Regions from separate parts of the Pradoshia sp. Z4_20 genome, predicted to be linked through region 2. Evidence: riboswitches for the same ligand, from Rfam matches in the RefSeq annotation. Region 2 holds a riboswitch; each other region holds the start of a gene.
The links. A riboswitch is a leader RNA that binds a small molecule or an ion and turns the genes downstream of it on or off. The one in region 2 is predicted to bind S-adenosylmethionine.
Positions count from the first base shown of each region.

Region 1: another riboswitch for S-adenosylmethionine. It lies ahead of AC4BHP_RS11945 (methionine ABC transporter ATP-binding protein); the one in region 2 lies ahead of AC4BHP_RS02170 (methionine biosynthesis PLP-dependent protein).
Region 3: another riboswitch for S-adenosylmethionine. It lies ahead of AC4BHP_RS10680 (methionine ABC transporter ATP-binding protein); the one in region 2 lies ahead of AC4BHP_RS02170 (methionine biosynthesis PLP-dependent protein).
Region 4: another riboswitch for S-adenosylmethionine. It lies ahead of AC4BHP_RS14170 (methionine ABC transporter ATP-binding protein); the one in region 2 lies ahead of AC4BHP_RS02170 (methionine biosynthesis PLP-dependent protein).

Region 1 covers NZ_JBZAJD010000004.1:100,634-108,249, reverse strand. The annotation lists gene AC4BHP_RS11950 (O-acetylhomoserine aminocarboxypropyltransferase/cysteine synthase family protein) at 1-1,158, shown strand, start outside; SAM riboswitch class I at 1,253-1,364, shown strand; gene AC4BHP_RS11945 (methionine ABC transporter ATP-binding protein) at 1,478-2,509, shown strand; gene AC4BHP_RS11940 (methionine ABC transporter permease) at 2,506-3,174, shown strand; gene AC4BHP_RS11935 (MetQ/NlpA family ABC transporter substrate-binding protein) at 3,188-4,021, shown strand; gene AC4BHP_RS11930 (YuzK family famiily protein) at 4,304-4,456, shown strand; gene sufC (Fe-S cluster assembly ATPase SufC) at 4,816-5,601, shown strand; gene sufD (Fe-S cluster assembly protein SufD) at 5,619-6,923, shown strand; gene AC4BHP_RS11915 (cysteine desulfurase) at 6,923-7,616, shown strand, end outside.
Region 2 covers NZ_JBZAJD010000001.1:443,651-451,266, forward strand. The annotation lists gene AC4BHP_RS02140 (hypothetical protein) at 1-1,126, opposite strand, end outside; gene AC4BHP_RS02145 (hypothetical protein) at 1,140-1,973, opposite strand; gene AC4BHP_RS02150 (ABC transporter ATP-binding protein) at 1,970-2,659, opposite strand; gene AC4BHP_RS02155 (GntR family transcriptional regulator) at 2,672-3,043, opposite strand; gene AC4BHP_RS02160 (patatin-like phospholipase family protein) at 3,249-4,091, shown strand; gene AC4BHP_RS02165 (M42 family metallopeptidase) at 4,139-5,182, opposite strand; SAM riboswitch class I at 5,316-5,420, shown strand; gene AC4BHP_RS02170 (methionine biosynthesis PLP-dependent protein) at 5,604-6,704, shown strand; gene AC4BHP_RS02175 (ABC transporter ATP-binding protein) at 6,847-7,616, shown strand, end outside.
Region 3 covers NZ_JBZAJD010000003.1:114,410-122,025, forward strand. The annotation lists gene AC4BHP_RS10670 (MetQ/NlpA family ABC transporter substrate-binding protein) at 187-1,011, opposite strand; gene AC4BHP_RS10675 (methionine ABC transporter permease) at 1,032-1,703, opposite strand; gene AC4BHP_RS10680 (methionine ABC transporter ATP-binding protein) at 1,693-2,706, opposite strand; SAM riboswitch class I at 2,788-2,894, opposite strand; gene AC4BHP_RS10685 (pyridoxal phosphate-dependent aminotransferase) at 3,390-4,556, shown strand; gene AC4BHP_RS10690 (WapI family immunity protein) at 4,903-5,334, opposite strand; gene AC4BHP_RS10695 (hypothetical protein) at 6,139-6,459, opposite strand; gene hpaB (4-hydroxyphenylacetate 3-monooxygenase, oxygenase component) at 6,735-7,616, opposite strand, start outside.
Region 4 covers NZ_JBZAJD010000006.1:117,184-124,799, forward strand. The annotation lists gene galE (UDP-glucose 4-epimerase GalE) at 1-513, opposite strand, end outside; gene AC4BHP_RS14155 (M20 family metallopeptidase) at 687-1,895, opposite strand; gene AC4BHP_RS14160 (MetQ/NlpA family ABC transporter substrate-binding protein) at 1,952-2,821, opposite strand; gene AC4BHP_RS14165 (methionine ABC transporter permease) at 2,839-3,489, opposite strand; gene AC4BHP_RS14170 (methionine ABC transporter ATP-binding protein) at 3,507-4,526, opposite strand; SAM riboswitch class I at 4,649-4,760, opposite strand; gene AC4BHP_RS14175 (YrzE family protein) at 4,990-6,672, shown strand; gene AC4BHP_RS14180 (amino acid ABC transporter substrate-binding protein/permease) at 7,352-7,616, shown strand, end outside.

The DNA of each region.
Region 1 (7,616 bases), on a different contig from region 2:
ACTGGCTATATTTATACTAGAATCCATAATCCAACTTCAAGTGTATTCGAAGAACGTATAGCAGAATTAGAAGGTGGCATTGGAGCTTTAGCGGTATCAAGTGGTGCTGCAGCTATAACACTCTCAATCCTAAATATTGCGGGAGCAGGTGATGAAATTATCTCTGCGTCCACTCTATACGGCGGAACCTACAATTTATTTGCCAATACTCTCCCTAAGTATGGTATTAACGTAAGGTTCGTGGATCCAAGTGACACTGAAAATTTTAGAGAAGCGATTACATCAAAGACCAAAGCTATTTTTGGAGAAACGATTGGAAATCCAAGCCTGCAGGTTCTTGATATTGAACGGGTGGCGGAAATTGCTCATGAAGCTGGAATTCCGTTAATCATTGATAATACATTTGCAACTCCTTATTTATCCCGTCCGATTGAGTTTGGAGCGGATATCGTCGTACACTCAGCTACGAAATGGCTGCTTGGAAATGGAACCACATTAGGCGGGGTCATAGTCGATGGAGGGAAGTTTGACTGGAATTCATCTAAATTTCCGGGCTTTACTGAACCCGATCCAAGCTATCATGATCTGATTTACAGTGAAGCAATTGGTGCAGCAGCATTTATTGTGAAGGCCAGAGTTCAGCTGTTGAGAGATTTAGGTCCTTCCTTAAGCCCGTACAATGCCTTTCAATTTATTCTCGGATTGGAAACTCTGCATGTGAGGATGAAGGAGCATGTAGCCAATACGAGATTAATAGTTGACTATTTAAAACAGCATCCGGCTGTATCGTGGGTCTTGTATCCAGGAGATTCAGATCACCCTGATTACGAAAAAACGAAGAAATATTTACCCAAAGGTGCTGGAGCAGTCGTTGTTTTTGGAATAAAGGGTGGACGTGAGGCAGGTAAAAAACTGATTGATTCCGTTGAACTGTGGTCCCATGTGGCCAATGTGGGAGATGCAAAGAGCCTAATTATCCATCCGGCAAGCACGACTCATCAGCAACTAAGTGAAGAGGGATTAAAAGCATCAGGTGTACAGGAGGATTTAATCAGACTGTCTGTTGGAATTGAACATGCAGAAGATCTAATTGAAGAATTGGAGCTTGCGATTGAAAAAGCAACAGGTATAGCTTCCACTGAGGTGGTTGTGAAATAAATATTGAACATGCTATGCAGACTTTGGTGTTGACAGTTCTTTCTTCAACATGATAGGATAGCAGACAGTTAGATTTAATTGAATAGTTTAAGTACTCTTATCAAGAGAGGCCGAGGGAAGTGCCCTTTGACGCCCGGCAACCGGCAATCATTTATGATTGAAAAGGTGCCAATTCACACAGGATAATAAATCCTGGGAGATGAGAGAAAGGAACATGTTATAAATAAATCATGCCTTTCTGCCTCCGCAGAAAGGCATTTTTGTTTAACTGAAGTTATTCTTTAATTATAGGTTGATAGAAAGAGCAGGTGAACTTTTCATGATTACATTACGTGATGTATCGAAGACCTTCTCAGGAACATTTAAACGTTCATCAGCTGTCAAAGCAGTGGATCAAGTCTCATTATCTATTGAAAAAGGCGAGATCTTTGGAATTATTGGGTACAGCGGTGCGGGAAAAAGTACCCTCATTAGAATGCTGAACGGTTTAGAGAAGCCAACAGAAGGCAGTGTCTTGGTGGCAGGCAAAGATATGGCTGCTATAAAAGGCGCTGAATTAAGAAAAGCCAGAATGGAAATAAGTATGATTTTTCAACACTTTAATCTCCTCTGGTCAAGGACAGTCAGCGAAAATATAGAGTTTCCTTTAGAAATTGCGGGCGTACCAAGCAAGGTACGTAAAGAAAGAGTGAAGGAACTTGTAAGTCTGGTAGGATTAGATGGCCGTGAAAATGCTTATCCATCTCAGTTGAGCGGCGGTCAGAAGCAGCGGGTCGGTATAGCGCGCGCATTAGCGAACAATCCACAGGTTCTTCTTTGTGACGAGGCGACATCAGCACTTGATCCTCAGACTACAGACGATATTTTGGATTTGCTCGTTGATATAAATAAAAGACTTGGCTTGACAATCGTATTAATTACACATGAAATGCATGTTATTCGTAAAATCTGTCATCGCGTTGCTGTGATGGAGATGGGGAAAGTGGTCGAGAGCGGAAAAGTACTTGATGTATTTAAAAAACCAAATGCTCCGATTACTAAACGATTTGTACAGCAAGTGACTGAGCCAGAAGAAACGAAAGAGACGATTGAGCATTTGCTTGCTGAATATCCGACGGGGAAAGTTGTACAATTATCCTTTATTGGCGAATCAGCTGAAACCCCTGTTTTATCAGAGGTTATCCGCTCTTACAAAATCAATGTAAACATATTACAGGGTAAAATTTCGCAGACTCAGCACGGGTCCTATGGAACGTTATTTATTCATGTAGACGGTGATGCTGCTGAAGTGGCGAAAGCGATTGACTATCTCCACAATCAGGAAATTGGTGTGGAGGTGATTTCAGAATAATGGAAACATTATTACCAAATGTAGTTTGGGAACGAATTTATGAAAAGACATGGGAAACCTTGTATATGACAGGTGTCTCATTAATCGCAACTTTTTTCCTTGGAATTATATTGGGTCTGCTATTATTCTTGACCTCAAAGGGGAATATGTGGGAAAACAAAGTGATTTACGGAATTGTAGGTGCTTTCGTTAACATATTCCGTTCCATTCCATTCATTATTCTAATCGTGTTGTTAATTCCTTTCACAAAGGCATTAGTAGGAAGTATTATCGGTGTCAATGCGGCTTTGCCAGCTTTAATTATAGGTGCTGCTCCATTCTATGCGCGAATGGTTGAGATTGGATTGCGTGAAATTGATAAAGGTGTAATCGAAGCAGCAAGATCGATGGGGGCCACTTCCTTTACAATCATATGGAAGGTGCTAATTCCTGAATCTCTGCCTGCACTTGTTTCTGGTATCACAGTTACGGCAATTGCGCTTGTAGGTTATACAGCGATGGCAGGTATGATTGGTGCGGGCGGACTTGGAAACCTTGCCTATTTGGAAGGGTTTAGCCGCGGACAGACAGATGTCACGATTGTTGCTACTATTTTAGTATTGATTATTGTGTTTATTCTCCAATTTATTGGAGATTTTATAACAAGAAAATTAGATAAGCGCTAGGGAGGAAACCAAAGTGAAAAAGTTATCGTTCATACTTGTTTTAGGATTAACCCTATTATTGGCAGCCTGCGGTGGATCAGGAGATGAATCCAATTCCGGGGACAAAGAACTAAAAACGATTAAAATTGGCGCATCAAATGTTCCACATGCAGAAATATTGGAAGAAGCAGCAACTCTTCTTGAAGAAAAAGGTATTAAACTTGAAGTTGAAGTATTTACAGACTATGTAATGCCGAATAAAGCATTGGAAGATGGCTCAATTGACGCTAACTATTTCCAACACATCCCTTATTTTGAGAGTCAAGTGAAGGATAATGGGTATGATTTCGCCAATGCAGGCGGAATCCATATTGAACCGATTGGTGTTTATTCTAAAAAATACGACAGCCTGGATGACCTACCAAAAGGCGCAAGCATCATTATGAGCAGCTCAGTAGCTGATCATGGACGTATGTTATCTATGCTGGAAACAGAAGGCTTAATAAAGCTAAAAGAAGGCATTGATAAAACTAAAGCAACTGTGGATGATATTGCGGAAAATCCGAAGAATTTAAAGTTTAAAACGGATATTGAAGCACCTATGCTTACGCAGGTTTACAATAATGATGAAGGCGATGCAGTACTGATTAATTCCAACTATGCCATTGAAGCGGATCTTGTACCAGCTGAGGATGCGATTGCATTGGAAAGTGCTGATAATAATCCATACGTAAACATTATTGCTGTTAGATCTGAGGATAAGAATAAGGAAGAAATTAAAACATTGGTTGAAGTTCTTCATTCTAAAGATATCCAGGATTTCATTAATGAAAACTACAAAGGGTCCGTTATCCCATCAAATAAATAATAGACAAAAAAGGTGCAGCTATTCATTTAGCTGCACCTTTTTTATCATATAATAGGTGTATTATAAGATGCTTTTCCAATGAATTATTTTCTTCTCTGGTATTATTTTTCAGGATAATCAAGGATTTCCTAGAAGAAATACGCAATATCACTTTTAAGATGTGCTCAGTGTGGTATATAGACTTTGAGGGTTCTTCTGCAAAGTGATACCCTTATTATAATAAATGGAAAGGAATGATTCATTATCTTTGACAATCAGTTACAGCTTAGAGTAACAGATGAAATGGAAAAAGCGATGAGGCAGTCACATGGAGTTGGCTATGAAGTTTACAGTCAGAATCTTGAAGTGCGTATGAAAGTAGAAGAGAAGCGTGAACGTAGTTATATGAAGAGTAATCAAATCTTAAATGATGTGAATAGAAGAGTACATGGGTAAATGAATCAAGTGATAAAGTGAATAATTCTAAAAGTGATAATCATAAAAACAGGTAGCGGAAGAAAAATCAATTTCTCCTTCTACCTGTTTTTATGTTTTCAATTAGTGCAAAAATGTTACTGCCGTCTTTAAAATCAGGGTGGTTGGTAAAGATCATGCTGGTTCTTTTCTTTCGTGAAAATTAACATTATAATGTCAGTAAAGCTAAGTATTATGTTAAAATATTATGTCCATTTTATGTAATTTTCTCGTTTCAAAAAGTTGAATCTAGATTTGATTTGTTATAAGATTGTAATGAGAATAAATTGAGAATAGAAATAATCTAAAACTTTAGATGACTATATATTGGAGGTATAAGAATGGCTGGTTCAGTTCTTACAATTAAAGATTTACATGTTTCAATAGAAGGTAAAGAGATTCTTAAAGGGGTAAACCTTGAAGTTAAAGGTGGAGAAATCCATGCAATTATGGGGCCAAATGGTACAGGAAAATCTACATTGTCATCTGCTATCATGGGTCACCCAAAATATGAAGTAACAAGTGGTTCCATCACAATGGACGGTGAAGATGTTCTTGAAATGGAAGTTGACGAACGTGCTCGTGCCGGTCTATTTTTAGCAATGCAATACCCAAGTGAAATTACTGGGGTTACTAATGCCGACTTCATGCGTTCTGCTATTAACAGTAAACGTGAAGAAGGAGACGAAATTTCCTTAATGAAATTCATTAAAGAAATGGATAAAAAAATGGATCTATTAGAAATGGATCAAGATATGGCTCAACGTTATTTAAATGAAGGCTTTTCCGGCGGTGAAAAGAAACGTAATGAAATCCTTCAATTATTAATGCTGCAACCAGCCATTGCGATTCTTGATGAAATCGACTCCGGTTTAGATATTGATGCGCTGAAAGTTGTTTCCAAAGGAATCAACCAAATGAGAAACGAAGATTTTGGCTGCCTAATGATTACTCACTATCAACGCTTATTGAACTACATTACTCCAGATTATGTTCACGTAATGATGCAAGGTAAAATCGTGAAATCCGGTGGAGCAGAACTAGCGCAACGCTTAGAAGCAGAAGGATATGACTGGATTAAAAAAGAATTAGGTATTGAAGACGAAACAGTAGGAATTGAAGCATAAGCAATAGGAGGATCGTTATGACAATCGAAACTACATTACTCGAAAAAGATGTTGTATCATCTTTTTCAAAAGCACATAGTGAGCCTGCCTGGCTTGAAAGCTTCCGTTTAGACGCCCTTTCTGCCTCAGCTGAGCTACCTATGCCGAGACCTGATAAAACGAAGATTGATAAATGGCAATTAGAGGATATGAAAGTGAACTCCGTTACAAGCGAGACATTTACATCTATTGATGAACTTGCTGAAGACGTGAAAAAGCTGATCAATCCTGATGAGAACAGAAGTTTGTATGTACAACGAAACAATACAGCTGCTTATTTGACAGTATCTCAGGAACTTAAAGATAAAGGTGTTATTTTTACAGATATCAGGACTGCTGCTAAAGAACATCCTGAACTTTTGCAAAAATACTTCATGACTACAAGTGTTCCTGTAAAAACGAATAAGCTTACAGCTTTACATGCAGCACTCTTTAATGGTGGAGCTTTTCTTTATATCCCACGCAACGTGGTTATTGAAGAACCCATCCAGGCTATCTTCATGATTGATAATGCTGAGACTGAATTATATAATCACGTACTTGTTGTTGCTGAAGAGAGCAGCTCCGTAACGTACGTTGAAAACTATATTTCATTGGTTGACGGCAAAGAGACTATTGGAAATATCATTTCTGAGGTTATCGTCGGCAACAATGCGGTCGTTAAATATGGTGCAGTTGATACATTATCTAAAGATATGAAAACCTATGTAAACCGTAATGCATATGTAGGAAATGATGGACGAGTGGAATGGGCATTGGGCTTAATGAACGATGGTAATACTATTTCAGAGAATATTACAAACCTACATGGTAATGGTTCATATGGTGATACTAAAACAGTAGTGGTTGGTACTGGTAAACAAACTCAAAACTTTACAACTAAAGTTGTTCATTTTGGTAAAAACTCAAATGGATATATCCTGAAGCACGGTGTTATGAAGGATGAAGCATCCTCCATTTTTAATGGTATCGGTAAGATTGAACATGGTGCCACTAAAGCTGATGCTGTACAGGAATCCAGAGTATTAATGCTTAGTCCGAAAGCACGTGGGGATGCAAACCCTATTCTGTTAATTGATGAAGATGATGTAACAGCTGGACACGCAGCTTCTGTAGGCCGTGTGGATCCAATTCAGCTTTATTATTTAATGAGCAGAGGGATCAGTAAAACAGAAGCAGAACGTTTAATTATCCATGGGTTCCTTGCCCCAGTAGTAAATCAATTACCTGTTGAAGCTGTTAAAAAGCAGTTGACTGAGGTAATTGAAAGGAAAGTTAAATAATGATTCCAACGAATATTAAAGAACTTTTCCCAATTTTAAATGAGAAAGTCAATGGTCATTCATTAGTATATCTGGACAGTGCCGCAACTTCGCAGAAGCCAGCATCCGTTATTCAGACTATTGATGAGTATTACAAGCGGTATAACTCTAATGTACACCGTGGTGTTCACACACTTGGAACGATGGCCACGGATGCTTATGAGGGAGCACGTGAAAAGGTAAGAAAGTTCATTAATGCGAAATCCATCGAAGAAGTTGTCTTTACAAGAGGGACAACGACTTCGATTAATACAATTGCTGCCAGCTACGGGAAAGCTAACCTAAAAGCTGGTGATGAAATTGTTATCAGTATGATGGAACATCATAGTAATATCATTCCATGGCAGCAAGTAGCTAAAGCAACCGGTGCGACATTGAAATATATCCCGCTTGGAGAAGACGGTACTATTTCACTTGAAACAGTCAAAGAAGTGATTACTTCAAACACGAAAATCGTTTCAGTTATGCACGTATCGAATGTGCTTGGTGTCATCAATCCGGTTAAAGAAATTGCGAAAATTGCCCATGAAAATGGAGCAGTAATGGTTGTAGATGGTGCGCAAAGCACTCCGCATTTGAAAGTGGATGTTCAGGATCTTGACTGTGATTTCTTTGCCTTTTCTGCACATAAAATGTGTGGACCAACTGGCATTG
Region 2 (7,616 bases):
CTTCGAAATTAAAGATGCTTATATAAGGTTTGTTTTTTTCTCCTCTATAAGTGAGAATCATTTTGTTGTGATATACATTTATATTGTGATCAAACATTTCTGAGTTAACTTGGATTTTATGATCCTTTGTGATTTTTTGTTTCTCAAAATCATACGTAACCATAGCGACTATTTTCTTTCCGTTCTCATCTTTAATAGCGGAAACATATAATGAAGTTTGATCATAAGCTATATTAAAACTAGAACCATCTTCTTGTAATAGCTGTTTCGTTAAATCACTCGGAAGGGTCAACCTATCTAATTTCTTTGTTTTATAGTTGTACACATATAAGTCACGGCTAACAGTTTGACTGTTTTCATCTGTATGGATAGTCTTATCTATCTGAAATGTAAAATGAGTACGAGCTTGCGTCGGGTTAGTATCTGTTAAACTGGTTATATAAATATCTTGCTGATCCGTTGATTGTTCAGTTGTCAAAATCGAATTATCGTCAATTAGTTTTTCCTTTTTAAGGTTAATCGTATATTCCTGAAGTATTTCTGTCCCATCTTTCGAATTACTGCGTGTCATGACAAATAATTCATTCGTGGAGATTTGGACATCAAGGATATCAATAAAAGATGAATATTCCTGATTGGGCAGGTTTACTTCAAAAGAGGTTGTATCCTCTGTTTTCTTATTGAGCTGATCAATTTTTAAACTGAAATTATGCATTCCATGTCTGGTAGAAAAATCATACTTGGAGTCGACAAAAATGACTTGATTTGTGTCATTGTACAACTGGTTACTATAAATTTTTCCTCTCATAAAGGAAGAATACTGATTTGCTAAATCTTTCAATTCCGCTGTTTCTAAATATTTTTCCCCGTAGTCCACCTGCTCAAAAAAAGGTAATTCAGATCGATAAGTGGCCCCCTCTTTCGTTACATTAAACGTTTCTGTGAATCCACCTACTTGATAATCTGCTTCCAATGATAAGGTGTCTAAGATTTTAGCATCTCCATTTATTTGTTTGACGTAAAAATCAGGGAGGGTGGAGGAAGAAAAGGCCTGATTTATATAAAATACTGATATGGATAGCACAGCAACAAGCAGGATCAGAATAGAATTTCGATATTTTTTCATATGTTTCCTCTCCTTACACAGTTATTTTCTTATTTAATAAATAGCGGCTTAATAAAATGGAGATAATGCCTAAAATACTGGCTGTAACGCTTACAATGATGATTTGCTCAGATGTATAAATGTAATTACCTATTTCTAATAATTCGATTAATATAATAGGTGCTGATAATACAGCTATAACACCTACACAGTATAGGATGGCAAGAATGATTCCTTTCCATTTAAAGCTGCGCTCAAGCAATATGGCCGTGAATAGGATGCTCAAAGCAATAAATCCTGCACCATAATATAAAACGAATTCTGTGAAGGTAGATGGGAGAATAACCGTAATAAATTGAGATCCCTTGATTAAGCTGCCAATCGATACCTCATGTAAATAATCCGCTGATATAAACCATTTCAAAATTTTTGATTCAATTAGAAGGAGTATCAATTGGATAGATACTAGTGAGAGTACAAGTAGCATTATAGCTGTTAATTTCGAAAAATAAATATTCATTCTTGATGTAGGAATCATTAATAAACGATAGATAAAGGATCCTTTACCTGACCAGTCACGGTACCAAATTAGAAAGATATATAAGAAGATGGCACCTGCACATAAGGCAATCGGACCATTAAACCAAATAGAATTCACATAATTGTCCATGCCATAATAACCAAATTCTTCAATAAAGACTTCTATAGGGACACCATTCGTTAATGATTTATTAGCGTCACTCATGTAGATGTTAGCTTCAATGATTAACCCGGCAACTTGTATAATAAAAACAGCAATAATCAATCCAAATAAAATTTTTGTAAATCGATTTAACTCCATATTCACAAGCTTAAAAAAGCGATTCATCCTCTATACACCTCTCTCATTACATCTACGACAGACTTACCTTCGTTATTTCGAACTTCTTCTGCATTAAATTCTTTATAAACGACTCCGTCATTTAACAAAACAACTTTATCAATGAGGTGCTCAATATCGTTGATTTCATGGGTTGTGATGATAACACCGCGGTCTTCAATCAGGTGGCTTGTAAAGACATCTGCTATTTGTTCACGGCTGAAAATATCGATACCGGAGAATGGTTCATCCATAAGAACATAATCAACATCCAGAGCCAATCCCAATAACAAATTCACTTTCGCGGTATTTCCTTTAGATAATGTTGAAATCCGTATGTTTTCATCCAATTTGAAAAAGCTCAATAATTCATCGGCGCGATCTTGGTTCCAACTCTCATAAAAATCATTCATAAAATCCATTGCCTGCATAATGGTGAAGTTCGAAAGCATCGTGAACGTATCTGGAATAAATGTGATTTTCTCATACGTATCCTTCGTTCTTTTAGTTCCGTTTATAAGAATTTCTCCACCATCAATAGGAGTAAGGCCCATGATGGATTTCATAATCGTTGTTTTACCTACACCGTTTATACCGATTAAACACGTGATTTCCCCTTTGTTGGCTGTGAATGATACATCATCCAATACGTTTTTTCTTCCAAATTTTTTCGTTACATTTTTTACTTCTAACATGAAATCCCCTCCTTACTCTTGTTCCGCATTATATTTTTCTTTGACAATACTCAACAGTTCATCTACTGGTAATTGAATCGGTTTAATTGCCTGAACAAAGGTATCAACGGCTTCAACAATGAGTTCCTGACGAACGCTTGACAATATGACCTTGTCGGTTGTGACCCGGCTTGGGAAATTTCTTTCTGTGTGAATCAATCCCTGTTCCTCCATTTCCTTATACGCTTTTTGAGCAGTATTGGGGTTTATTTTTAGAAGATTGGCAAGCTCACGTCGAGAAGGAATCTCCTCTCCGCTTGCAAGCCGACCGGTCGCTATTTGTTCTTTGAAGTAACGGACAACTTGTAAATATACAGGATCCCGGTTATTAAAGATGATGTTCATTAATTCATCTCCTATGGCTTTTTAACCAATTATTAGTGTGTGTACTATGTAGTTCATACACTTGATATGTGTACTATACAGTTAATACACTAAAACTGTCAATAGGATAGTAAAAAATTCCCTGAAATAGTTTTAAAACGTGTAATTATTTAAGAAGGGTCATGGCAAAATAATAAGGATTCTCTGGGGAAGGAGTTTACTTGTTATGCATAATACAGGCCTGGTTCTAGAGGGTGGCGGAATGAGAGGGCTATATACAGCTGGAGTTCTGAGGTATTTGATGGAACAGGATATATATGTGCCATATACAATTGGTGTTTCAGCTGGTGCATGTAATGGCTCTTCTTATATTGCACGGCAAATAGACCGTAATTATGCGGCGAATATCGATTATGTCTCACACCCGGAATACCTATCCTATAAACGTTTTCTGAAGAAACGTGAATTATTTGGAATGGACTTTATTTTTGATAAAATTCCAAATGAACTGGTCCCATTTGATATAAAGGCTTTTTGTGAAGCAAAGGAACAGTTTGTCGTGGGTGTTACAGATTGCGTAACAGGCGAACCTGTATACTATAGAAAAGAGCACCTAATAAAAGATATTACAACGATTCTGCGCGCATCCAGTTCGATTCCTTTTTTTGCTCCGGAAATCTCTTATGATGGAAGAATGCTGCTGGATGGCGGTGTTGCCGATCCAATACCGATACAAAAATCTCAAGCAGACGGGAATACGAAAAATATCGTTGTGCTTACTGGGAATAAAGGCTATATGAAAGCATCGTCGCTTGATTGGCTTGGAAAAAGAAAATATAAGAACTATCAAGGGCTGCTAAAGGCTCTTCGCAAACGGCATATCGTTTACAATGACACGATCCGCTATTTGGAGGAACAAGAAGAAAAGGGACTTGTCGTCATTATTCGTCCATTAGTGAAATCAGATGTCAGCCGTGTTGAGCGTAACCCTAAAAAGCTGAAAAAGCTGTACAATCAAGGATATGCTGAAGCCAAGGCTGCTTATGGAAAAATCAAACGGTTATTATAATAAAAACCCATCACTTAAATGGTGATGGGTTAACGTTTAGTATGAAATTAGGCTAATTCTGATTGTAAGTAATTCCAGATTAACTGGGCAGTATATTCAATAGAGCTGATATGGGTTCTTTCAAAAGCATGTGAAGCATCAATGCCGGGTCCAATTAATCCGTGTATGATATCATAGCCGGCACGGATGGCAGCAGAAGCATCAGATCCGTAAAAAGGATATATATCTACACGGTAATCAATCTTGTGTTGCTTTGCCAATTCGACTAAATGCTGACGCAGGCCATAATGATAGGGTCCGCTAGAATCTTTTGCACAAATGGAAACACTGTATTCATCCGTAGATTGTCCTTCTCCAATTGCTCCCATATCTACAGCCAGGTATTCAACAGTTTCAGCAGGAATGTTGGAGTTTCCGCCATAGCCTATTTCTTCATTATTTGAAATTAAGAAGTGGGTCGTATAGGGGAGAGTGATGCCTTCTTCTTTTAACTGTTTAATGATATACATCAGTATGCCGACACTCGCTTTATCATCTAAATGACGGGATTTAATAAATCCATTGTCTGTCAGTTCAACACGGGGCTCGAAGGAAACAAAATCACCTACAGAAATACCTAGACCTTCTGTATCCGTCTTGCTTTTTGTCACAGCATCAATTCGAACTTCAATCGTTGCATCCTCGCGTTTAATATCTCCCATTTTCTGATAAACATGGACAGAAGTTTGATTTAAAAGAATCGTCCCTGTAAACGTTTTACCTTCAGCTGTATGGATTTTACAATATTCGCCTTCAACAGAATTCCAACGAAATCCGCCGATCATCGATAATTTTAAACGCCCGCTTGGTTTGATTTCTTTCACCATAGCACCTAATGTATCTACATGGGCTGTTAGAAAACGGTGCTTTGAATCATCCTGTCCCTTGATTGTTGCCAATAGGGCACCTTTATTTGTTTTTACTGCAGGTATTCCTTGAGATTGTAAAAACTGTGCTACATGATCAATTACTTCCGTTGTATAGCCGCTCGGACTTGGAATGGATACAAGGTCTTTTATGTACTGGAAAATTTCCTGGCCATTGGCTTTCATGGTTCCGAATCACTCCTTTTTATGTATAGATTTATTATATACCTTTGTTAAAAAGTTGGACAATAAAGGCAGAAATAACTTGCTTTTTTAGCAGTAGGACTGTAAATTTATAGTTAAATAAATATTCTGAAAAATCTTATCAAGAGAGATGGAGGGACAGGCCCTGTGAAGTCTCAGCAACCGCCAATATGGAAAGGTGCTAATTCCTGCAGGAACAATCATTCCTGGCCGATAAGAAGGGACTCACTCTAATGAAAAGTCTTCTTCTTGAAGACTTTTTTCGTTTTTAAGCATATTTTTATTCACTGGGAAAATGAGTGGATGTAAGTAATTCGTAACTTTGATGGCAAATTAGAGCCGGATGAAGGTAAATCAGAGTAACTGTATTTCGGGGATTAATAAAGAGAGAGGGGTCATACATATGACAACAGTTAAAATCGAAACACTCTTAGCTCAAATAGGCAATCGAAGTGAAACACAAACAGGTACTGTTAATCCGCCAGTTTATTTTTCCACAGCCTATCGCCATAACGGAATAGGGGAATCAACAGGGTTTGATTACATAAGAACAGGAAACCCAACCAGAAAATTATTAGAGGAAGCAATTGCCGAGCTAGAGGGTGGTAAACAGGGATTTGCCTTTAGTTCAGGTATGGCTGCCATTCACTCATTGCTATGTTTATTTTCTCCAGGTGATGAAATAGCCGTCTCTGCCGATCTGTATGGAGGGACATATCGGTTATTTGAGCAAATATGGAAGACGTATGGCATCAAGTTTAACTATTGCCATACATATGAAGATTTCGCTGAATCCATTACGGAAAATACGAAGGCCTTCTTTATAGAAACACCGACAAATCCGCTTATGCAGGAAATGGATATTAAAGAAATTGCTCAACTGACCCAATCTAACAATCTACTGCTCCTTGTGGATAATACGTTTTATACACCCATTTTGCAAAGACCGATTGAGCAGGGAGCAGATATCGTTGTCCACAGTGCCACCAAATATTTAGCAGGACATAATGATGTATTGGCTGGATTAATTGTCTCAAAGAGTAAAGAGGTTGGTGCGCGCCTAGAAGAATATCAAAATGCAACAGGCGCTGTACTGCCGCCATTTGACTCCTGGCTTGTGATGAGGGGAATGAAAACATTGAGCCTAAGGATGAGGCAGCATGAGGAAAATGCTAAGATAATCAGCCGATTTTTAAGAGAAAGAGAAGAAGTGACAGATGTCCTTTATCCTGGTAAAGGGGGGATGATATCGTTCCGGCTGAAATCAGAGGAATGGATCAATCCATTTTTAAAAAGCCTTCGCATCATATCTTTTGCTGAAAGTCTGGGTGGAGTAGAAAGTTTAATGACGTACCCTGCTACACAAACACATGCGGATATCCCTGAGGAAGTGCGTACACAAAATGGAGTCTGTAATTGTTTGCTGCGCTATTCTGTTGGGATAGAGCATGCGAATGATTTGATTGATGATCTTATTCAAGCTTTTGAATCATTATCGGTTTAGGTTATTAGAAATTTGAACTTTACAGGCATTTAGGTGCATCATGAAGGATTCCAGAAGTAATACCTAAAAAGGATAAATTAGAAAATTATGCAAATTAACGACCCGTTTTGATATACTATACCAAAATGGGTCTTTGGGGAGAATGAAAATGGCTGAACTGGTGATTTCTATTAGCAATCTTCAAATGCATTATGGATCGAAAGAAGTACTTCGAGGAATTAATCTTGATGTAAACAAGGGACAAATTATTGGCTATATAGGTCCCAATGGGGCGGGGAAAACTACCACAGTTAAAATATTGCTCGGACTCCTTACAGACTATACAGGCTCAGTGAAGGTCTTTGATAAAGAGCTTTCTGAGGATAGGATTACCTATAAAAATAGAATTGGCTATGTGCCTGAATTGGCAGATTTATATGATGTATTGACTGCACGTGAATATTTGACTTTTATAGGTGAGCTTTATGGCTTATCTTATGAGCAGGCTGACCAAAAGGCTTTTAAACTAATGAGGCTATTAAATATTGAAGAAATGTATGATTCACGAATAAATAGTTATTCAAAAGGGATGAAGCAAAAGGTTCTATTAATTTCAAGCCTTCTTCATAATCCGGATATTTTATTTTTAGATGAACCTTTAAGCGGTCTCGACGCGAATAGCGTTATGGTCATTAAAGAATTGCTTGGACTGCTGGCAAGCGAGGGAAAAACTATTTTTTATTCCTCACATATCATGGATGTCGTCGAGAAAATTAGCAATCGAATTATTTTACTGCATGAAGGCAGGATTGTTGCAGATGGAAGCTTTGCAGAATTACAGGATGTTGGCAAGGAAGGAACTCTTGAAGAAATTTTTAACCAATTAACTGGTTTTACACAGCATCGTTCAATTGCCGAAGATATTGTATCTGT
Region 3 (7,616 bases), on a different contig from region 2:
TTTGCTGTTAAAAACATTAATAAAGTGGGAAGTGTTATCTTTATATATTCTGTATGTCTAACCTTACACCCGCCATGCTCCTTCTATGGTTTTGTATTGTTTACGAATTAGTTGTTTAATCTAAGGGATATACAGCCTTAGTATTTATACATAAAACAAAGAGAGAACTGAGGACATTTTTTCTTATTATTTCATCCATTCAGGCTTGCCGAAGCCGACAAATTCTTCATCGATTATTTTTTCGAATTCATCAGATTCTACCACTGATAAAATATCCTTAGCTAGCTGTGAATCATCATTATTAGCCTTTACAGCCACTAAATTTCGATATGGATCAAGCATATTCTCAAGCGCTAATGCACTTAATAAGTCCATATCTGCAGCTAATGCGAAGTTTCCTGGTACTGCTGATAAATCTGCACTGTCAATAGATCGAGGTAGCTGTCCTGACTCTAGCGGCTGGAATTTTAAGTTTTTCTTGTTTTCGATTATGTCCTTTTCAGAAACTTTAAGGGGTTCTGCATTTTCATCTACTACAATTAATCCTTCATCTTGAAGTGTATTGAATGCGCGAGCTGCATTTACCGGATCATTCGGAATTGTAATCGTCGCTCCGTCCTTCACTTCATCCAAAGATTTATACGTGTTTGAATAAATACCCATCGGCGCAGTCGGTACTTTAATTAACCCTGTCAAATCCATGCTGTTCTCTTTTTCAAAGTTTTCCAAGTAAATAGTATGCTGAAAAAGGTTCGCATCAATATCTCCACCATCTAACGCTTTATTCGGTTGAATATAATCACTGAACTCCACCACTTCTACTTTGTATCCCAATTCTTCCAAGCCTGGCTTGATTGCTTTCGTTGCCATATCACTATAAGGACCAGAAGTAGCTCCAATTTTAATATCCTTTGACTCTGAGCTTGCATCCTCAATGCTTTCATTGCCGCTGCAAGCTGCCAATGTACCTACCACTAAGAATAAAATAAATGCTGTTAACCCCTTTTTCATGAAATAATTCCCCTTTTCTATTATCTTTTATCTATAACTTTTGCGATGAAATCACCGGCAAGTTGGATAACCTGAACCAATACGATTAAAATAATAACAGTTGCAATCATAATGGTATTATCATAGCGATAATACCCATAGCGAATCGCTAAATCACCAATACCGCCACCACCGACCGTTCCTGCCATAGCAGAAAACCCAATCAAGCTAATTAATGTAAGTGTAATACCCGAAATGATACCTGATCTCGCTTCGAGCAATAGTACTTCCTTAATAATCATCCACGGTGTCGCACCAGCTGCTATCGCGGCTTCAATAACACCTTTATCAATTTCTCGTAAAGACGTTTCAACGATTCTCGCAAAAAACGGAATAGCTGCGACTGACAGCGATACGCTAGCAGCTGTTGGTCCAATCGTTGTCTTTACAACAAATTCGGTCAATGGCATAAGAGCAACCAATAAAATAATAAATGGTATTGATCGGACCAAATTGACGACAAATCCTAATATCCTCTGAACCGTTTTGTTTTCCCAAAATAAACCCTTTTCTGTCACATATAATAGAATTCCAACTGGTAAACCAATCACGATTGCGACAGCTAAAGAAATGGAAATCATGTAAATCGTCTGCAAAAATGCTGTGTTAATTTCAGGAATAAGCTCTATAAAGTGGTTGAAATCAAAGCCCATGTTGGAACACCTCCACTTCTGCCTCTCGACTTTCTATATAAGATATCGCTTTATTAATCTCTTCCTTCTGTCCGCGAAGCTCCATGATAAAAATACCTAAAGGCAATTCCTGAATATATTCAATTGAGCCATGAAGAAAATTGCCTTTTACATTAAATTGCTGAAGCGTATCCGATATGACTCCCTCACCGGCAACCGTTCCCCTAAACGTCACCTTGACAATCGGACCCTTGCAACTTTGGTAAATAGCGTCAGGTATATCGAACGAAACAACACTGTTAATGAATTCCTTCGTAAGATCGGCATGGGGTTTAGCAAAAATATCATACACCGAGCCTTCCTCAATGACCTTGCCATCCTGCATAATCGCCATTCGATTACAAATTTCCTTTACTACATTCATCTCATGTGTAATCAACACAATCGTAATATTGAGCTCCTTATTGATTTTTTTCAACAAATTCAATATTGATTTCGTTGTCGTCGGATCTAGTGCTGAAGTCGCCTCATCACAAAGGAGTACTGTCGGGTTATTCGCCAACGCCCTTGCAATCGCTACACGCTGCTTCTGTCCCCCACTTAGCTGCGAAGGATACACTTCACGCTTTTCAGCTAATCCGACCATTTTCAACAGTTCTTCTACTCGGTCTTGTATTTGAGTCTGCGGCACTTTTGCTGCCTTTAAAGAAAAAGCTATATTTTCAAAAACTGTTTTCTGGCTAATAAGATAAAAGTGCTGAAAAATCATCCCGATTTTTAAGCGTGCATGACGCAATTGCTTGCTTCTCAACTTAGCCAGATCAATTCCATCAACTGTGATATTTCCCGATGTTGGACGCTCCAACAAATTAATACAGCGTAGCAGCGAGCTTTTACCTGCTCCTGAGTACCCGACAATCCCGAATATCTCGCCTTTTTTAATTGTTAAGGAAACGTTGTCAACTCCATTTACTATACCGCTTTTAGTTTTGTAAATCTTATTAACATTCTGAATTTTTATCATATGCCAACCTCTATCTCTACACATTTTTTGAAACAAAAATGCCCCTCTCATCTGAAAGGGGCATCGAAATACATCTATCTCGACTTATCTTTCAGAATGTAATACATTCTGCAGGAATTGGCACCTTCCCTATTAAGGGGGTTGCCGGACGTCATAGGGCCTAGTCCCTCGGTCGCTCTCGATAAGCTATAGCTTTATTTGATTTGTTTATGATATTACAGACTTCAGAATAGTCTGTCAACAAAAACCTTTTTGACGTAAACTGTTGAACCGCTTTCATCATTGCAATTTCAATAAAATATTCCAATCCACATACATCGGATTAAAAAACTCCCCATTCTTCTTCGTAGGGCTGAACTGACGATAATGTAAAACTCTACATTTTCGCAAGCCGACTGAATAACACTTTCATCGCTCACTATTTTCATCTGCCAAACAAGCTCATTTAATGTATAGTCTCCACATTTCACATTTTCCGAAAAACAATCATTTCTGAAAAAGCTACCACACCCACTTCATCAAACGTTCCCCTATAATCTATGACTCAGCAAATCTAATAACCATTTACTACCGCTATATTCAAATTCTTTCAGCTCACTATAGACATTTCTAAATAAAGGTTATAGAATTTTATCTATTATTTAAATATTCAAAACTATATTCTCTTCGTAAAGGTGAATTATATGACATATTCAGAACGCTTAAAAAAACTGCCAGTCCAATTTTTTGCAACACTTGTCCTAAAAGTTAACAGCGCTATAGCTGAAGGCAGAGACATTATTAATCTCGGACAAGGAAATCCTGATCAACCTACTCCTGCGCATATCGTCAAAGCCCTGCAAGTGGCGGCTGAAGATGCACAAACTCATAAATATTCTCCATTTCGGGGTTTGGAAGAGTTGAAAGAAGCGGCAGCACAATTTTATCACAAGCAATATGGCGTCGAGGTTGACCCTAAAACTGAAGTTGCCATCCTTTTTGGAACGAAGGCCGGACTAGTTGAGCTACCAATGTGCTTGCTCAACGATGGAGAGCTAATGCTCTTGCCAGACCCAGGCTATCCCGACTATTTATCTGGAGCTGTATTAGCAAACGTAAACTATGAAACTTTTCCACTAACAAAAGATAATCAATTTTTGCCGGATTATGAAAGCATCCCTTTAGAACAAAGGACCCATGCAAAGCTAATGTATTTAAACTACCCAAATAATCCTACCGGAGCTACCGCAGATCATGCTTTTTTTGAAAAAACAGTATCATTTGCAAAAGAAAATAACATTACCGTACTTCATGATTTTGCCTATGGAGCTATTGGCTTTGATGGACAAAAACCTATCAGTTTTCTTGAAACGGAGGGTGCAAAAGAAGTCGGCATTGAAATGTACACACTCTCGAAAACTTACAATATGGCAGGCTGGCGTGTTGGCTTTGCTATCGGAAACCCAGCTATCATCGAAGCACTCAATCTCATTCAAGATCATCTTTACGTCAGCCTCTTCCCTGCTGTACAAAAAGCGGCAATCGCAGCCTTGACAGGGGAGCAATCCTGCGTAGAAGAGCTTATCGAACGCTATGAACGACGACGAAATTCCCTCATTGGCGCTTGCAATAAAATCGGCTGGAAAGTCGAAGCCCCAACTGGTTCATTCTTTGCTTGGCTTCCTGTCCCTGCCGGTTTTAAGAGCGAGAGCTTTGCTGATTATTTGCTTGAAAAAGCAGATGTAGCCGTTGCAGCAGGAAAAGGCTTTGGTGAATACGGAGAAGGCTACATTCGTGTCGGCTTATTAGTAGACGAAGACCGGCTAATAGAAGCTATTGAACGTATTGGAAAGCTAGGAATATTCACTTAAACAACTGCGGTATTGAACTGCTCCCTGTCTAGTAAACAATGAATATAATAAAAGCAGAACCCTGAATTCTAAGGGGTTCTGCCGCTCAATCTCTATTGATAACGTTGTTACAGATGCTATTAACGCCTCTTTTAAAATTCGTTTTTTTAATAATACTATTCTATTTTACTGTGCCCCAAAATCAATCGCCCCATGTGATCAATACAGCGTTCTTTTTTTTTGAGCACAGAAAAACTCCCCATTAGGTAAGCCAGATTTTTCAAACTGTCTTACCTAATGGGGAGCATAAAAAAAGACCGTCAACTGACAGCCTTGATTTTCTGCTATTGACCTGTTAATACAATAGCTACGGTTTACTTATAACTGGATATAGAGAGATTATATTCTCTAATTCTTTAATCAAATCATCTAAATATGATTGATTTGATACAAATTCAAAGGATACTACAGCACCACTTCCTGTCGGATAACAAGTCTCTCCAGACCATTCTATATGCCCCAACTTATCCATTTCACATTCAAAATAAATAAAGCTATCTAAATTTTTCAATATAGCTTTACCCGATAAATCCTTATTCATTAACTTCAAATCATTTAAAAAATCCCTAATGTCATCAGTTCTTAAACTAGCAATAAAATCAACATAATATCCAGGGATTTCAACTTTCACGTTTGAAATAACCCAGTTTCCATCCCAATAATCAAAGCTATTCGGATATTCACGAGCTATGATATCTATTTCTACTTTAGCTTTTTCTCCCAATAGATGGAATTTCATTTTACCACCTCATATTTTATAACTTATTAGCTTTGGTCATCTTGTACTAATCTGTTCCTTTAACCGAATAGCAAAAAAGAGCTGATCAACCAGCCCTTGCCCTCGTTAGGGAATAAGACTATTTTTCTATAATTATATAATCTTTCGTTTTAGAATATGGAATACCATGTTTGTTAGCAAAATCAACTAATTCTTTGAAAACGTCGTTGGGATTGAAATTTACAATTCGGATGGTAAGTCCTTTTTTAACTTGCATAAAAGCACCTTTGGTATACCAATTGACTCGTTTAAATTTAATCTGTTTTATTTGATGGGGAAATATACTTGTTTTATATAAAGGCCATTTAAAAAACAATATTTGATACGTCAAATAGTCATTATTTATCACAAATTTATATCTGATACATAATAAAACAAGAATAACTAAAGAAAATATCATTTGGAAGTATAATAACCAATCGAAAAAGTCATTTATTGAAATTGTCAATATCATTAATAGCACTATATACCATAATGCTACTCTTTGAGTCTTTGCGAAATAAACCAACTATCTCTCCTCCCTACATGTTCACTTTAACATAAATATCCATACTCCATTGAAATATACTGCCCCTAGCTGCATAGCAAAAAAAGAGCTGATCAGTATTACACCCCAAAAGTCAGATTTCTAACTTATTGGGGTCACTACATCACAGCTCTGATATTGGAGCGGGTACTCCCGATAGTTTCAGTTTATTCTTTCACAAAGAGAGGTAGCATTAGCTAAGTGCTTCTTTTTCCTCAAAGTTTTACTTCAGCTGAGGATTAGCTCTCCCTTTTTCTTAAAAGTTGCAAAGTCCCTTTTTTCTGTTCTTTAAAGTCCTCTAATTGTCTAGGAACATTAGTTACTCCATGATATATTGCATAAAACTCTTCCCACGGTTTTCCATCCAAGCGATAATATTTTTCTAATATATCTATATAAGTAAACAAAGCCTGTTCCACCACAATTTCAGATAGCTCATACTCGCTTGGCAATTCCATATCCAATCTTTCGCATAACAATTTTTGTATTCTCTTTGCATACTTTATCTGTCCCATGGAAACATCTAGCTTCTCATATTCCTCTTTAATGCTCACTTTCATTTGGTTCCCTTCCGATAAAAAGTCGTTACAAATTATACTCTAATTATTAATTAAAAACAGATAATTTACAATACCTACTATAATATTAAGATAATAACTAATTTAGTTTCTAATCGATTTGCAAGTCATCCCACTAATTACTAAATGTTACAAAAATCAGCTATTTTCCACAAAATCATCAATTTTATTCCATGTATGGATTAATGTAGACTTGTTGATGTGCAAAAACACAAAAAATAAAGACAGCTATCATTATCCGATAACTGTCCTCCCTCTTAGTATTCAGTTAAAAATTGATCAATTAATTTAACATATTTTTCTTTTGGGTAACTCATATAGAGCCCTGAAGCCAATCTGACTGCGTCGCCAAAAAAGAATCGTTCATACAGGGATTGCCGCGATCCGAAAGCACTCATGGATATATCCCATGCCAACCGAAAAATCTTCACTTTTTCTTCTGCTCCAACGATAGCTCCCTGCAAATACAAATCAAGATCCGCACCGATTTCTGATGAAAAATCAGCTTCTGTTGGAATGGCCATAAGCCCACTCGCTCCGATTAATTGAAGTATTTCTGTACATCTTGGATACAAACGAGCAAACAATAAAATGGATGCCTGTAACGGATTTACATCCGGTACCATCGTTCCCCACTTATCCGCCTTGGCATTTACTTCAGATGCAAGCAGCAACGCCTTTAATGATTCCAAACCAACATATATTTCACTGATTTTATCATGTATATGCTGATACTCACCCACCTGAATGGAATCAATTAGCTTTTGAGCAAGCCCCAAAATCATCTTCAGCTTGACGATTCTCCTGCTTGTAACCTGATGCGCAGCCAGTAAATGGAAGCTGCTTTCCTGATAAATTTTCTGAGCTATAAGAGGATTCTCATAAAAGAGCACTCTATCCCAGGGAACCAATACCTGATCAAACACGACAATGGAATCCACCTCATCAAAACGGGAACCAAGCGGATGATCAAATGCTGAATCACGGTAGCTAAATGGTTCTCTGCATATAAATTTCAGTCCCGGCGTGTTGCTTGGAATGGAAAATCCATACGCAAAATCTTTATTATGGCTAGCACCATTAGAAGGAAATACCAGTAATTCATCCGTAATTCCTCCCTGTGTGGCTAAAAGCCTAGC
Region 4 (7,616 bases), on a different contig from region 2:
GATACTCCATTCTGGATCGGAAACATGCAAGTCACACAGGATTTCCTCTATCATTAATTTTGAACGGCCATATGGATTGGTTGCTGATAATGGAAAGGACTCATCAATCGGTACCCGATCCGGCATACCATATACAGTGGCAGAAGAGCTGAATACCAGCTTCTTCACCTGATGCTTCGCCATAACTTCACATAGTCTGATGGTACCCGTCACATTATTTTCATAATATTTCAGAGGCATCGAAATGGACTCACCAACTGCTTTTAAACCGGCAAAATGGACAACTGAATCAAAATCATATTTTGCAAACAATTGGTCAACAGCTTCCTTATCTACTAAATCTATATTATAGAAAGGAAAGTTCCTACCAGCTAACTCTTTCACTCTTTCAATTGCTTCCACATGACTGTTAGAGAAATTATCCAGCACCACAATATCATAATTCGCTTTTAAGAATTCAACTGCCGCATGGCTGCCTATATAACCAGCACCACCTGTAATGAGTATCGCCATCCATGATCCACTCCCCTGTTTCTCACGATTGGTAATTAGAAATACACATACACTAATTTTACCTTATTTAGAATTATGTGGTACTTAATTTCTTTATGAGTTAAAAATACTAAAAGAAGAACAGGGCAGTGGATACTCAATTTATATTGCCGCAAGTCGATATTTAGGCTTGTTTAAATATCACTTGTTTTAGCTTTAAGGAATTCATCCTTAATCCTCTGCAGTAACGACTGATTTGTCAGAAGGCGATAACCTGTATTGGCCAAGGCTTTTGCACCAGTAATGACGGCTTGGTCTCCAAGTTCTGATATAGCACACTCTCTAAATTCTTTTGTGTGGGCGATTAGATCATTCGGACCAATTTTGATATAAGGATGCGCTGTCGGAACAACATGGCTTACATTTCCTGCATCTGTTGAACCGGATGCATTCCGCGTACCCTGTACAACCTCCTCACCTAGAGCTGCCAGTTCTTCTCGAAGTACCTCATCAAGAGCCGTGTTCAGAACGAAATCATGAACTTCATTTTGAAATCTTTCTATTTTTACATCGGCTCCGGTTGCCAACGCCGCACCTTTGGCAATCTGAATAATCCTTTCCGATATTTCCTCACAACTTTTCCAAGTTGAAGCTCTAATATAGAATCTTGCAGAGGCATAATCAGGAATGATATTAGGTGCATCTCCTCCATTTGGAATAATGCCATGAACCCTTATATCTGTCGGCAGCTGCTGTCTCAATGCGCCAATCCCATTAAATAACTGGATGACCGCATCAAGTGCATTAATCCCTTCCTCTGGTGCTGCCGCAGCATGCGCCGGTTTCCCATAAAAATGAAAGTCAAGGGGATTAACAGCCAAGAAAGGCTGAGTTGTTCTCGTTTGACCAGAAGGATGAATGATAATAGCTGCATCCACACCGTCAAACAATTGATGCTTTACATAACTGCCCTTCGCACTTCCATTTTGACCCCCTTCTTCTGCCGGGGTACCGTAAACAAGTACCGTTCCCCCTATTTCCTCGAGTACTAAACCAAGCGAAATTCCAGCCGCTACGCTGGTGATGCCAATGATATTATGGCCGCATGCATGGCCAAGGCCAGGAAGCGCATCATACTCGGCAAGAAAAGCTATCGTAGGCCCCGGCTTTGAGGATGATTTCCTCGCTAAAAATCCAGTTTTATGGCCAGCAATATCATTTGTTACCTCAAAGCCAGCATCGATTAATACCTTGGTCAGTGTTTCAGATGCAAAGAATTCTTCATTCCCTATTTCTGGATTTTCATGAATTTGGTGGCTTATATTTATATATTTGTTTTTCTGCTGATCTATATATTCATTGATAATATCTTTATGAAAAATGCGACCTTCGTTTTTAATCATTGCTCTGCCTCCAATCTCTCTAATAATCTTATACCTATGTTAGTATCCGAAGTAATTCATTGATCGACTGCCGGGCTGGTCCAGGCATCCTGATAATTAACCAATTCTTCTATTGAAACAAAAGCCGGAATGGTATTTCCTTTAAATGTTTTAAGGATAAAATCCTCCACTTCCTCGGAATGATAGATGTCTGCCAGTTTTTTTAGCTCAGCGCGGTCTTTATCCCCTTTTTTTATAGCGATAATATTAATGTATGGTTTGGCCGTTGCACTTTCATGGAACAAGGCATCCTTTAATGTCAATCCTGCCTCAACCGCAAAGTTATTGTTTATAATAGATGCATCTACATCTTCAAGAAAACGCGGTGTATTCCCGGCAGCTACCAGTTCGAGTTTAATATTTTTTTGATTTGATTTAATTTTTTCCAAAGAGCCTATTCCATCAAAATTATCTGTTAGTGTAATGAAGCCAGCCTCCTGCAAAAGAAGTAGCGCCCGGCCAAGATTTGTACCTTCATTAGGGACAGCAATTTTAGCCCCATCAGGCAATTCCTTTAAATCCTTATGCTTATTTGAGTAGATTCCCATTGGTGCAATAACAGTAGAGCTTAGTGGCTCAAGATCTAATTTTCTTTCTTCCACTTGTTCTTCAAAGTAAGAAATGGTCTGGAATGCGTTAGCATCCACTTCGCCATCATTTAGAGCTGTATTCGGCAAAATATAATCACTGAACTTTACAAGCTCTATATTGAGCCCCTTCTCCTTAGCGAGTTCAGCAATATAATCCCATATTCTTGTGTCTCCGCTGCTTACTCCAACCTTAATGGTAGAGCTGCCCTCTTTTGCACTGCCTTTCGAATCGCTTCCACATGCTGCTGTTACGACAGTAAATGCAATTATTAAAATAGTAAGAAAAAGTTTTTTCATTTTTTCCATCTCCTTCTTTATCGTCTTCTTATTTTTCTAGCCAGCGTATTACCTATGGATTGTAAAAGCTGTACAATGATTACCAGTGCCGCAACGGTTACAATCATGGTGTTAGTGTCAAACCTCTGATAACCATAGGTGAGGGCAAGATCTCCAACTCCTCCAGCTCCTACTGCCCCTGCCATTGCTGAGGCTCCAACCAGCCCAATAGTTGCTGTTGTAAAGGTTAAAACAAGAGAGCTAAGTCCCTCTGGTATTAAAAACCGAAAAATGATCTGCCATTCAGTCGCGCCCATTGACTGAGCTGCTTCAATAATTCCCTTATCAACTTCCAATAATGAATTTTCAACCAATCTGGCAATATAAGGACCTGCATAAAATACAAGCGGTACAATGGCGGCATTCGTTCCAATCGCCGATCCAACAACCAATCGTGTAAATGGAATCAAAGCCACCAATAAAATAATGAAGGGAACCGAGCGTAAAATATTAATGATTGGGTTCAATATATTAAACACCCACTTATTCTCCAGAATGTGACCCTTTCTCGTTATGACGAGTAAAATCCCTAAAGGCAATCCAATCACGGCCGCGAATAGTAAGGAGAAGAAAACCATATAGAGTGTGTCACTGAATCCAATCAGTAACTGTTCAAGTGTAATTTCCATTCCTAAAAACTGTTCATTCATGATAGCTTAACCTCCTGCAAGAGCACATCCTCACTCTCTATGTATTGGATCGCCTTCTTTATTTCTTCTGTTTCACCGATGACCTCAACGATTAAATTCCCAAAAGGGGTTTCCTGTATTTCAGAAATATTGGCAGAAAGAACACTTAAATGGACATCAAAACTTTTCGCCACTGTTGAAAGTAGATGCTTGCCAGACGAAGATCCCAAAAAATTAAGTTTCCAAACTGCTGGTTTATTCTCCTTTAAGGATTTCAAAAAGCTCTGCGGAATCTCGTCGTGAATGACTGTTCTAACAAACCGCTTGGCAACCTCAGTGGTTGGCTTGGAAAAAATATCAAGAACAGGACCCTGCTCAACAACCCTCCCATTTTCCATGACAGCGACCTTATTGCATATCTCTTTAATCACCGACATTTCATGTGTAATAAGCAAAATTGTTATATTGTATTCTCGGTTTATTTTTTTCAATAGCTCTAAAACATCCCTGGTCGTCTGCGGATCCAATGCCGATGTAGCTTCGTCACATAGCAGGATAGATGGATTCGTGGCCAGAGCTCTCGCAATTCCAACCCTCTGCTTCTGTCCCCCTGACAATTCATCCGGGTAACTTCGACCCTTAGCTGATAACCCCACGAACTCCAGTAATTCTCGAACTCTATTTTGAATCGTTTCTTTACGAACGCCGGATAGTATCAATGGAATCGCTACATTATCAAATACCGTCTTAGATTGAAGTAAATTGAAATGTTGAAAGATCATCCCGATTTTCTTTTTCTCTGCCCTTAATTCCTTTGCTTTGAGACTGGCAAACGATTTACCATTCACAAGGACCTCCCCCTCAGTAGGCCGTTCAAGCATATTAACTAAACGCAAAAGTGTACTTTTCCCGGCCCCGCTGTATCCTACCACTCCAAAAATATCCCCTTTTTCAACCGTTAAATGAACGCCTCTCAGAGCATCTACGCTTTGACCATTTGCTTGATATGACTTTTTTATGTTTCGAAACTCAATCATGTTCTCTCCTCCAGGCCTAAAAAATTCGAAATGCAAAAAGCCCCTTCTGTCATTAGACAGAAGAGGCTTTGTATGAACATATACATAAAAAGACAAGTAGAAATATGTTCGCTTAAAGCTTCCTCTTATCTCTCAAACAGATGTTTGTTGGAATTAGCACAGTATTTTTACCATAGTAAAAATCCGCTGCCGAAGTATCATAGGGCCAAATCCCTCCACTTCTCTCGATAAGAATCGCTTGCTATTCAATTAAATTTGATGTTTCCAACTATATCCTATCTTGTTTAGCAATGTCAATAATAATTTATAATATTTAAAATATTTTTGATTTATAATAAAGAATATCCTAAATCAAGTTACAGCAACTAAAATTCATGAATATTTCCAATTCATGAATCATTTTGGCCAGTTATTCGTATAGGATATTAAGGTAAATTATAGAAAAAATAAGGAGGGGTACTTTGTGGGAAATATCTTCATCTATTCCATTATCATTGGGATTATATCGGCACTTATTCTTGTGCCATTCAAAAATAATGAAAAATTACGTATCCATATGAAGGGGAAAACAAAACTGCTTGTTTTTGTCAGCTTAGCTGCATTAATCACGATTGGAGCATTTTTATTTTATTACTTCACCCTATTGGATCAAACTATCTCTTCTCTTTGGATTTTTGTCATCATACTAACCTTGCTGGGTTCAATGCTTGCTACGGGTATGGAGAGAACCATTAAGGGTATTTTATTTGCAGGTAGTTTGCTTGTCGGTCTCTATTTTTTAACGGCATTTCTGTTCAATGCCGATGAAAAGTATACTATAGCTAAAATGGACATCAAAGAAGAAATTCAAACATTTGATGAAAATAAAAAGCCGGCCAGCGTGCCTCCTCAATACGCGCGCAATAAAATGAAAAAAGCATTTGGCCAGGTACCAAATACGAGCTACTACGAATTAGGGAATTTACAAATCCAAAAAGTAGATGGTGAGTATGTTTATATTGCTCCAGTCGAATTTTCAGGATTCTTCAAATGGCTGAAAGGGAAAGAAACTCCTGGTTACTTTATATTGAGTGCTACAGATTCATCAGCCAACCCAAAATTTGTTGATGCAGAAATGATCTACACTCCTTCTGCATTCTTCAATAAAGAAACAGAGCGCCGTATTCGTCTACAGTATCCATCCTACATATTCTATGGGGATTCACAGCTTGAAGTAGATGATAATGGCGCGCCATTTTATATTCGCTCTTATGGTGATTTTGTCTCTGCCAGAAATGGCTTTAAGGTAAAAGGTGTTGTGGTGATGGATGCCAAAACTGGGAAGTCCAACTCTTATTCCCTTTCTGAAGCGCCCGAATTTATTGATGGTGCCGTTGCACCAGAAGTCGTCAGTACACAAAACAGCTACTTCGGAAATTATATTCATGGCTATTGGAACAGCCTATTTGGAAAATCAGATGTTAAACTGCCTTCTGATGAGGGTACCGAAGCGAATGTAAGTCCGATCTTTGATGAAAATGGAGATATGTATTATTTCACTGATTTCACGAGTCCTAAAGAAGGCGTCGATTCTATGCTCGGCTATGCGCTCACAAATTCCAGGACAGGTAAAGCTGTCTATTATACAGGTAATATGGAGGAATCCTACATGGATTCACAGGGTGCCCTGCAAATTATCGAGAAGAAGTTTATAGAAAAGAAATGGGAAGGAGAAATGCCCATCATCTATAATTTTTACGGTGAAGCCAGTTGGTTAACAGGAGTCCTGGATTCAAATGGATTCCTACAAAATTATTTCATTGTATCTGCTGCCAATCCTGAAATAACAGCATATGGGTCAACGCCAAATGAAGCCTTAAAGCTATACAAAACAGCACTTCAAAAAGGCGGCGGAACGGTTAACGGCACCTCCACAAGTGTTGAGAAGAAAATCGATGGGAAAGTTATCAGAGTCTATAAAGAAAAATCAGGTGAATATACCGTCGTTTCGTTCCTTCTGGATAATGGACAAAGCTACAATATGTCCTCTGAAAAGGATCCTTTGATCATATATCTGCAGGAAAACGATGAGGTATCTGTAACGTACCTGGATACCGGGGAAAACTTTTTACCTGTTAACGGTATTACAATTAAGAATTTACAATAATATATACTGAAGAAAATAGATCATCCTCACTCGAGGATTGATCTATTTTTTAACAACTGGACTAATTTTATTACCCATATTTAAATTATTGTTAAATATATAGTTAGAATCGTGTTGAATAGGGTAAATAAAATTAGTCATAAATACTCATAATAGGTAGTGTTTACATTATTAAGAGGAGGGCTTTGGAGTTAAATTCTATAGATCAATACCCATACTGGATGTAGTTCCAAAAGAATTAGAGCACAAATGGAAATATACTTTAGAATTCATTCTTCAGAACTAAAATTTGCTTAAGATACACTTACATGGTTAAAGCATTCTCAGCTGTTTTCCATACATAATCAGTATTAATATGTGAGTTAGATTATTTTCACATAACATTTAGGAAGTACTTTCCATTTACAAATCTCTATATATTTTATTAGATTAAATACGTATAATACTGCTCTTTTTTTATTTCTCCACCCTTTATTACATCTTTTTCTTCACAACAAATAAATGGAAATCTTATAGTAATCTAATATTATTTGGTAAGTATTGATTGCCAAAAAACCGTATCTTTATATATACTCATAGAGATACATACATTCTGTTATAAGATTAAAACATCCCTTTTAACCCGCCCCAATTGGATATAGAGGGTTTTTAAACGTTACTTATATGAAGGAGGTTCACAATGAAGAAATTTTCAAAATTCACATTCCTAATAGCAATGGCTATTGTCATGATTGCTTCATTTATATTCCCGGCTTTAAACACGAAAGCAGAAGGAAAAAAATATGAGATTGCAACAGATATTACATTTGCCCCATTTGAATTCCAGGAAACGAATGGCGAATTTGTAGGTATAGATATCGATTTACTCAATGCTATAGCTGAAAATCAAGGGTTTGAAGTAGAAATTAAGCCGCTTGGATTTAATGCAGCCGTACAAGCACTAG